Regions from separate parts of the Heyndrickxia sp. FSL W8-0496 genome, predicted to be linked through region 2. Evidence: a T-box and tRNA genes for the amino acid it is inferred to sense, from the RefSeq annotation. Region 2 holds a T-box; the other holds one or more tRNA genes.

Region 1 (4,362 bases), 1.0 Mb from region 2:
AGCCACTTGAGTACTTCTCCAATTATATGGCTCCGCAGGTAGGATTCGAACCTACGACCGATCGGTTAACAGCCGATAGCTCTACCACTGAGCTACTGCGGAACAAGTAAATTATCATTATGGTGGGCCTAAATGGACTCGAACCATCGACCTCACGCTTATCAGGCGTGCGCTCTAACCAGCTGAGCTATAGGCCCACAAAAATTATGGAGCGGGTGATGGGAATCGAACCCACGACAACAGCTTGGAAGGCTGTAGTTTTACCACTAAACTACACCCGCATGATGGAGCCACTAATCGGAATCGACCTCACAAATGTCTGAGCCACAATCCAATTTTTAACCACTTTGGAATAGCCGTCATGTTCAACTAAACATTGGATTACATGTAGTTATTAGCCACTTAAACACATAAAATGGTGGCTCGGGACGGAATCGAACCGCCGACACATGGATTTTCAGTCCATTGCTCTACCGACTGAGCTACCGAGCCATATTATAAAATGGCGGTCCGGACGGGACTCGAACCCGCGACCTCCTGCGTGACAGGCAGGCATTCTAACCAACTGAACTACCGGACCAAATTTCTTTCAAGTTTACTTGAAAATGATTGCGGAGGCAGGATTTGAACCTGCGACCTTCGGGTTATGAGCCCGACGAGCTACCAGACTGCTCCACCCCGCGATGATAGTATAATAAATTTTTTAATCCAATCTTATCATCAACTGTCCCGATTTCAATATGCTTACTCTAGTAGCAGCTCAATCGGTACAACTCGTAGTTGTTCGATGAAGTAACGCTCGTTGCTCCACCCCGCGACGATAGTATAAAAAATCTTTTAAAGAAATAGTTATGGCGGAGGAAGAGGGATTCGAACCCCCGCGCGGTGTAACCCGCCTGTCGGTTTTCAAGACCGATCCCTTCAGCCAGACTTGGGTATTCCTCCAATTATATATGGTGGACCTTGTAGGACTCGAACCTACGACCGGACGGTTATGAGCCGTCTGCTCTAACCAGCTGAGCTAAAGGTCCTCTATGGTAGCGGCGGAGGGGATCGAACCCACGACCTCACGGGTATGAACCGTACGCTCTAGCCAGCTGAGCTACGCCGCCATAGTATATTTTAATTTTAAATATTGGTGGAGCCTAGCGGGATCGAACCGCTGACCTCCTGCGTGCAAAGCAGGCGCTCTCCCAGCTGAGCTAAGGCCCCAATTATATAATGGTCGGGAAGACAGGATTCGAACCTGCGACCCCATGGTCCCAAACCATGTGCTCTACCAAGCTGAGCTACTTCCCGTTCATGGCGCGCCCGAGAGGAGTCGAACCCCTAACCTTTTGATCCGTAGTCAAACGCTCTATCCAATTGAGCTACGGGCGCATGATTTATATCGTAAGATATTTTATGGAAGAATCTTTTGCTGCGCAAAAATTCTAAATGCCGAGGACCGGAATCGAACCGGTACGGTAGTCACCTACCGCAGGATTTTAAGTCCTGTGCGTCTGCCAGTTCCGCCACCCCGGCAAGGGTTGTTTGGAGCGGAAGACGGGATTCGAACCCGCGACCCCCACCTTGGCAAGGTGGTGTTCTACCACTGAACTACTTCCGCGACTTTATTTTATAATGCGGGTGAAGGGAGTCGAACCCCCACGCCTTGCGGCGCCAGATCCTAAGTCTGGTGCGTCTGCCAATTCCGCCACACCCGCGTTATGAAAAAATGTTTTTCGTTTAACAAAAAGGTAAGTTATGTTTCCTTACAAAAAACAATGGTGAGCCATGAAGGACTCGAACCTTCGACCCTCTGATTAAAAGTCAGATGCTCTACCAACTGAGCTAATGGCTCTTTATGAATATAATTAATAGTATAAGCATGTACTTCGAATATAAATGCATCTACGACGTCCCAATCTCAGCAAGATTATTCAAGCTGTATCTCGATTGGTACGCTGATGTTACTCTTCGTAGCGTACTCGATCGTGCTCTACCAACTGAGCTAATGGCTCGTAATGACCTGAGTGGTGCCGGCCAGAGGACTTGAACCCCCAACCTACTGATTACAAGTCAGTTGCTCTACCAATTGAGCTAGGCCGGCATTAGTATATTATAATCCCCAAACAGAGATTAGTTATAATAGTCGTCCAGCTTTCAGTTTGCTTATTCAAGCAGCAGCTCAAGCTGTACGCTGATGTATTTCAAAGTAGTTTATTCGGTCGTGCTCTACCAATTGAGCTAGGCCGGCATTATATATGGTGGAGGATGACGGGATCGAACCGCCGACCCCCTGCTTGTAAGGCAGGTGCTCTCCCAGCTGAGCTAATCCTCCGTAAATGCCTGGCAACGTCCTACTCTTGCAGGGGGAGAGCCCCCAACTACCATCGGCGCTAAGAAGCTTAACTTCCGTGTTCGGGATGCGAACGGGTGTGACCTTCTTGCCATAGTTACCAGACTATATTTTGTTAAGGGTTTATTCCCTCAAAACTAGATATATAAAGAAGTAACGGTTCATAACCTCAAATCTATTTGGTTAAGTCTTCGATCTATTAGTATTCGTCAGCTCCATGTGTCGCCACACTTCCACCTCGAACCTATCAACCTGATCATCTTTCAGGGATCTTATTTAGATAAACTAAGGGAAATCTCATCTTGAGGGGGGCTTCATGCTTAGATGCTTTCAGCACTTATCCCTTCCGCACATAGCTACCCAGCGATGCCTTTGGCAAGACAACTGGTACACCAGCGGTGCGTCCATCCCGGTCCTCTCGTACTAAGGACAGCTCCTCTCAAATTTCCTACGCCCACGACGGATAGGGACCGAACTGTCTCACGACGTTCTGAACCCAGCTCGCGTACCGCTTTAATGGGCGAACAGCCCAACCCTTGGGACCGACTACAGCCCCAGGATGCGATGAGCCGACATCGAGGTGCCAAACCTCCCCGTCGATGTGGACTCTTGGGGGAGATAAGCCTGTTATCCCCGGGGTAGCTTTTATCCGTTGAGCGATGGCCCTTCCATGCGGAACCACCGGATCACTAAGCCCGACTTTCGTCCCTGCTCGACTTGTAGGTCTCGCAGTCAAGCTCCCTTGTGCCTTTACACTCTGCGAATGATTTCCAACCATTCTGAGGGAACCTTTGGGCGCCTCCGTTACCTTTTAGGAGGCGACCGCCCCAGTCAAACTGCCTGCCTGACACTGTCTCCCACCCCGATTCAGGGGTGCGGGTTAGAATTTCAATACAGCCAGGGTAGTATCCCACCGATGCCTCCACCGAAGCTGGCGCTCCGGCTTCAAAGGCTCCTACCTATCCTGTACAAGCTGTACCAAAATTCAATATCAAGCTGCAGTAAAGCTCCACGGGGTCTTTCCGTCCTGTCGCGGGTAACCTGCATCTTCACAGGTACTATAATTTCACCGAGTCTCTCGTTGAGACAGTGCCCAGATCGTTGCGCCTTTCGTGCGGGTCAGAACTTACCTGACAAGGAATTTCGCTACCTTAGGACCGTTATAGTTACGGCCGCCGTTTACTGGGGCTTCAATTCAAAGCTTCGTCTTGCGACTAACCTCTCCTCTTAACCTTCCAGCACCGGGCAGGCGTCAGCCCCTATACTTCGCCTTACGGCTTCGCAGAGACCTGTGTTTTTGCTAAACAGTCGCCTGGGCCTATTCACTGCGGCTCTCTCGGGCTTGCACCCTAACAGAGCACCCCTTCTCCCGAAGTTACGGGGTCATTTTGCCGAGTTCCTTAACGAGAGTTCTCTCGCTCACCTTAGGATTCTCTCCTCGCCTACCTGTGTCGGTTTGCGGTACGGGCACCTTTCACCTCACTAGAGGATTTTCTAGGCAGTGTGGAATCAGGAACTTCGGTACTAAATTTCCCTCGCCATCACAGCTCAAGGTATCTGGTGACGGGATTTGCCTCGTCACCCCTCTAACTGCTTGGACGCACTATTCCAGCAGTGCGCTTACCCTATCCTCCTGCGTCCCCCCATCGTTCAAACGGTGAAGAGGTGGTACAGGAATATCAACCTGTTGTCCATCGCCTACGCCTTTCGGCCTCGGCTTAGGTCCCGACTAACCCTGAGCGGACGAGCCTTCCTCAGGAAACCTTAGGCATTCGGTGGAAGGGATTCTCACCCTTCTTTCGCTACTCATACCGGCATTCTCACTTCTAAGCGCTCCACCAGTCCTTACGGTCTAGCTTCGCAGCCCTTAGAACGCTCTCCTACCACGGACACCTGACGGTGTCCATCCACAGCTTCGGTGATACGTTTAGCCCCGGTACATTTTCGGCGCAGAGTCACTCGACCAGTGAGCTATTACGCACTCTTTAAATGGTGGCTGCTTCTAAGCCAACATCCTGGTT
Region 2 (4,362 bases):
TTCCTCAATTAGAAAATTGATCCCTACCTTGCTTTTCGCTTCGCTTATGCTTCGCTTATTGGCACCTATCTAGATCTATTTTTTACAGGAGTTGGTTTATATACCTTCCCTAAAAGACCATTTCCTGAACTATTTTCGATTAATATTTTCTTTCCACTAGTCGGACTCCCTTGTTTAATTATTCTCTACCTCTATATAATCCGTTATTTATCTAAATGGAAGAAAGCAGGCTTGATCATGCTATTAAGCCTGCTCATGGCTGTTTTTGAAAGATACTCCGAAACGCTTGGCTTTCTGGATCATACGAATTCATGGAAACATATTTATTCAATTTTTGGCTATTCCCTTTATTTTATTGTTATTGATTATTTCTATCGCTGGTCAAACAAGTCCTATGAATGATTTTCTCGATTATTTTTTTCTTTTGTGATTTTATCTAAAGCGTCCATCACACTCATCTGGCCAAGGTTTCCCTCTCCTCGTTTCCTTAAAGATACCGCTCCATTTTCAATTTCTTGATCACCAATTATAAGCATGAACGGTATCTTTTCTGTTTCTGCATCTCTTATTTTTAAGCCCATTTTTTCAATTCTTTCGTCGACTTCAATTCGTATTCCAACTTGTTGAAATTGCTGTTTAATTTGCTCGGCATAAGGAAGGTGCTTATCTGAAATAGGCAAAATCTTCGCTTGTATAGGAGCTAACCATAAAGGGAAATCACCAGCATAATGTTCAATTAATATGGCCATAAAGCGCTCAAGCGATCCGTAAATAGCTCGGTGAATCATGATTGGAATATGATATTTATTATCCTCACCGATATATTGGCAATTAAATTTTTCCGGCATTTGAAAATCAAGTTGTACGGTACCGCATTGCCAGCTTCTACCTAATGAATCTAAAATATGATAATCAATCTTTGGCCCGTAAAACGCTCCATCTCCATGGTTAATTTGATAAGGAAGCTCTTTTTTCTTTAGTACTGATTCTAAAGCCGCCTCTGCTTTGTCCCATATTTCCTCAGAGCCCATATATTTCTCAGGTCGAGTGGAAAGTTCAATTTTATAGCTAAATCCAAATTCTGAATAAAATTCATCCACTAGTTCTAGTACCTTATCAATTTCAGATTCAATTTGATCCTCTCGTACAAAAATATGTGCATCATCCTGTGTAAACGAACGTACTCTTAGCAGACCATTTAAAGATCCAGAAAGTTCATGCCGATGAACTAATCCTAATTCTCCGTATCGGATCGGGAGCTCACGATAGCTTCGACGTTTATTATTAAAAATGAGAACAGCACCCGGACAATTCATTGGCTTAATAGCATAATTTTGATCGTCCACTTTCGAAAAATACATGTTTTCATGATAATGGTCCCAATGACCTGATTGCTCCCATAACTCTTGTTTCATCATGATCGGTGTCTTAATTTCCTGATAACCAGCTAAATGATGCTTTTGTTTCCAAAAATACTCGAGTTCATTTCGTATGACCATTCCTTTTGGTAAGAAGAAAGGCATACCCGGCGCTTCTTCTGATGACATAAATAACTCTAATTGTTGACCTAATTTACGATGATTTCGTTTTTCTGCTTCCATTTCAATTGACATGGTAATTCCTCCTAAAATTGAATATGCTGTTTGTGCTCTAACTATTAATTTTTAAAAGAGTATAAATAAAAAACGCACTCATCCCAAAGACAAGGGACGAGTGCGGTCGTGGTGCCACCCTAATTTCGCAAAGCATGCAGCTGCATTACGCTCAAATAGATAACGGTTTTTTTCCGATTATGGATACTAAGTAAATTCTTTTCCCCATAATAGCTCAAAGGTGGTAAATTTTCCTCTTTCTTCAGGGCTCGCAGCCAATGACCCTGTTCTCTGCAAAGAAAAATTAAAAAAATTCATATCCTTATCATCGCAATATATATATAATTTTCGAAAAAAAGTATACTCTTTAAAAATCAAATAAAAAACGCACCCATCCCAAAGACAAAGGGACGAGTGCGGTCGTGGTGCCACCCTAATTTCGTAAAGCAAAATCTACTTTACGCTCAAAAAGATAACGGTTTTCCCGTTTATGGATACTAAGCAAAACTTTTCCCCATAAAAGCTCAAAGGTGGTAAATCAAACATTTTTCTACAGGGTTTACAGCCAATGACCCTGTTCTCTGGAAGAAAATTAAGTATGATTCATGTCCTTATCAAAGCAATGTTCATTTCTTACAAATTGTAATGAATTGTTTTTTTTGAATTGTAAATGGATAAATTATAAAAGTCAAGAAATATTTTTTGATAAAGTTACTATAGATTATTTACAATGATAGTTATTTTAAACATGACGGAAAATAAAGTCAATAACGAATGTGAGATGTAATACCTACTATTTTTCAATAAATGATCAGCATTTGAAATACCTTAAAATTAATACTTTCAATACTTTCATGCTTTATATTTTCTAATCTCAGGTTTTGCACACCATTATTTGTTGATAAATAGCCTCAAATTTTAGACATCCAAGTGATAATATTAATTTGCTTGTACATTTGATATTGATGAATTTTAGTCAAAGGTGCAACTAATTGTTTACTAACATCTTCTTATAAAAACAATATCCTTTTTCATATGCTCATTATCATAAACTAACCCTTTGATATACTAAGCTTATAGAAATCCTCAATACTCACCAACATTGTAGATGAAATGATTATGTCTGCATTGGAATCGATTCATTATATAGATGTTTGTATATAATAAAAATTGGGATATTAGTAAATTTACCAATCAGAAACCAAATCACGGTCTTAAAACACTAAAATTTTTAGTAAACATTTTATTAATAGCTATACTTAGTAAAGCTTATTTTATAATCGTTAAATAAAAAGAACTATCTGATTTAAGACTGAACTTTAAGATGATTTATTTAACCAGTACCTTTTATTGGTGAATCACCTTTTTCTCCATTCAGTTTGACTCGCCAGCTTTTGGATTCAGCATTTATTATATCTGAGGTTATTGTGCAGATATAATAAAGTTGTTTAATTTACGATAAAGTCATTTAAAAAAATAATATAGTTGTTTAAAAATCCTTATTCAAACGAACGGAGCAGGTTAGTGGAAGCAATAATAATTAAGTTTGGGAAAATTGTCGATGATATAAAAAAGACACCAAAGTGTCTTATGTGTTTCAAATTAAGCATACCGATAAACTGAAATTTAATTACTTAACATTATGCTTATCTTGGAGCGAGGTATTTTATCGGTGAGTGTATACAAACCACGTAATGCTTGCTGTTAATAATGCTGACGAAATCAAAGCTGTAAGAACACTATATGTTTGCCAAATAAGTATCGTTGACCAATCGAAAGCACAGCACAGTATACCCAGGGCAATCGTAGCGATCAGAAAAATAACTGCTACAATTATTCTCTTTTTTGACATTGGCTGCCGCTCATTCGTTTTCCTTCTACGTAATCCTAAGAGAAATAGTAAAACAGCCAATAGGCAAAATATAATTGTGATAGACGACAAAATGATATCCAAAAGCTGTGTGTCGCTTTTTTCATATGACTGAGTTAAATTGCCGTCTAATATATCTTTAACTTTTAGTACCAGGTTTATATTGGTATTTGCGCCGTTGCTCAGCAAGCAGACAGCTGTTCCTTCATTTAGCAGTATGGCTACTTCGGTTCTGAAATTTGGATTGCCCCCAGTGTGTTCTATAATCGTTTGGTCGGCGTTTACCGACCAGCCTGCCGCATAATACATATCGTTGACAGCCGAAACAGACATATCACCCCTATGTGATTTTTCGATAACCGTGTGAAATATTTCGGGTATGTCCTGAACAATGCCCATATGTATGCCCATCCAACGCGCCATATCTATTGTATTAGAAATGATGTAGCCTGCGGGTTTATTCCCAGCATAATCCGGAGCATTAAATGGAGTTGTCATAAAAAAGGAAGAACGGTAGCCCTGTGCCAACTGTCCAGTGGCTTGAGCATCTTCTTTATAAACATACGTCTGGTGAAGACCTAATGGCTGAAATACCTGTTCCCTCATAAAATCTTCATAGCTTTGTCGCGACACAATCTCAATAACCAAACCCAATACGTCATAATTAACGGTTCCATAGTTATACTGTTCACCCGGAGGGAACGCCAATTCAGCATCCACGAGCATTTCCACAGTCTTTTGCAACATATCCGGTGTATTACCTTGTGGAATATTTAGAGGAGTATGCCTAATATTTGTTAGACCACTGGTATGGTGAAGAAAGTTATTTAGTGTAAGGCTTTGCATATCAACAGGTTTCCCTTGATACTTTAACTTAAACCAAGGTAAATATTTTTGGAT

The links. The T-box of region 2 lies ahead of thrS (threonine--tRNA ligase). A T-box ahead of a tRNA ligase gene usually reads a tRNA of that ligase, here a tRNA-Thr.
Region 1: it encodes a tRNA-Thr, which carries the amino acid that the T-box ahead of thrS (threonine--tRNA ligase) is inferred to sense. The anticodon was not compared.

The regions. Positions count from the first base shown of each region.
Region 1 is NZ_JBBOXX010000001.1:1,480,623-1,484,984, reverse strand. It holds tRNA gene NST63_RS07415 (tRNA-Ser) at 1-20, opposite strand, end outside; tRNA gene NST63_RS07410 (tRNA-Asn) at 28-102, opposite strand; tRNA gene NST63_RS07405 (tRNA-Ile) at 121-197, opposite strand; tRNA gene NST63_RS07400 (tRNA-Gly) at 208-281, opposite strand; tRNA gene NST63_RS07395 (tRNA-Phe) at 417-492, opposite strand; tRNA gene NST63_RS07390 (tRNA-Asp) at 504-580, opposite strand; tRNA gene NST63_RS07385 (tRNA-Met) at 610-683, opposite strand; tRNA gene NST63_RS07380 (tRNA-Ser) at 853-945, opposite strand; tRNA gene NST63_RS07375 (tRNA-Ile) at 955-1,031, opposite strand; tRNA gene NST63_RS07370 (tRNA-Met) at 1,036-1,112, opposite strand; tRNA gene NST63_RS07365 (tRNA-Ala) at 1,137-1,212, opposite strand; tRNA gene NST63_RS07360 (tRNA-Pro) at 1,223-1,299, opposite strand; tRNA gene NST63_RS07355 (tRNA-Arg) at 1,304-1,380, opposite strand; tRNA gene NST63_RS07350 (tRNA-Leu) at 1,439-1,524, opposite strand; tRNA gene NST63_RS07345 (tRNA-Gly) at 1,535-1,609, opposite strand; tRNA gene NST63_RS07340 (tRNA-Leu) at 1,625-1,706, opposite strand; tRNA gene NST63_RS07335 (tRNA-Lys) at 1,768-1,843, opposite strand; tRNA gene NST63_RS07330 (tRNA-Thr) at 2,017-2,092, opposite strand; tRNA gene NST63_RS07325 (tRNA-Val) at 2,248-2,323, opposite strand; rRNA gene rrf (5S ribosomal RNA) at 2,330-2,446, opposite strand; rRNA gene NST63_RS07315 (23S ribosomal RNA) at 2,521-4,362, opposite strand, start outside.
Region 2 is NZ_JBBOXX010000001.1:2,483,475-2,487,836, reverse strand. It holds gene NST63_RS12525 (DUF2515 domain-containing protein) at 1-12, shown strand, start outside; gene NST63_RS12520 (CBO0543 family protein) at 16-402, shown strand; gene thrS (threonine--tRNA ligase) at 393-1,613, opposite strand; T-box leader at 1,703-1,930, opposite strand; T-box leader at 1,996-2,219, opposite strand; gene NST63_RS12510 (serine hydrolase domain-containing protein) at 3,259-4,362, opposite strand, start outside.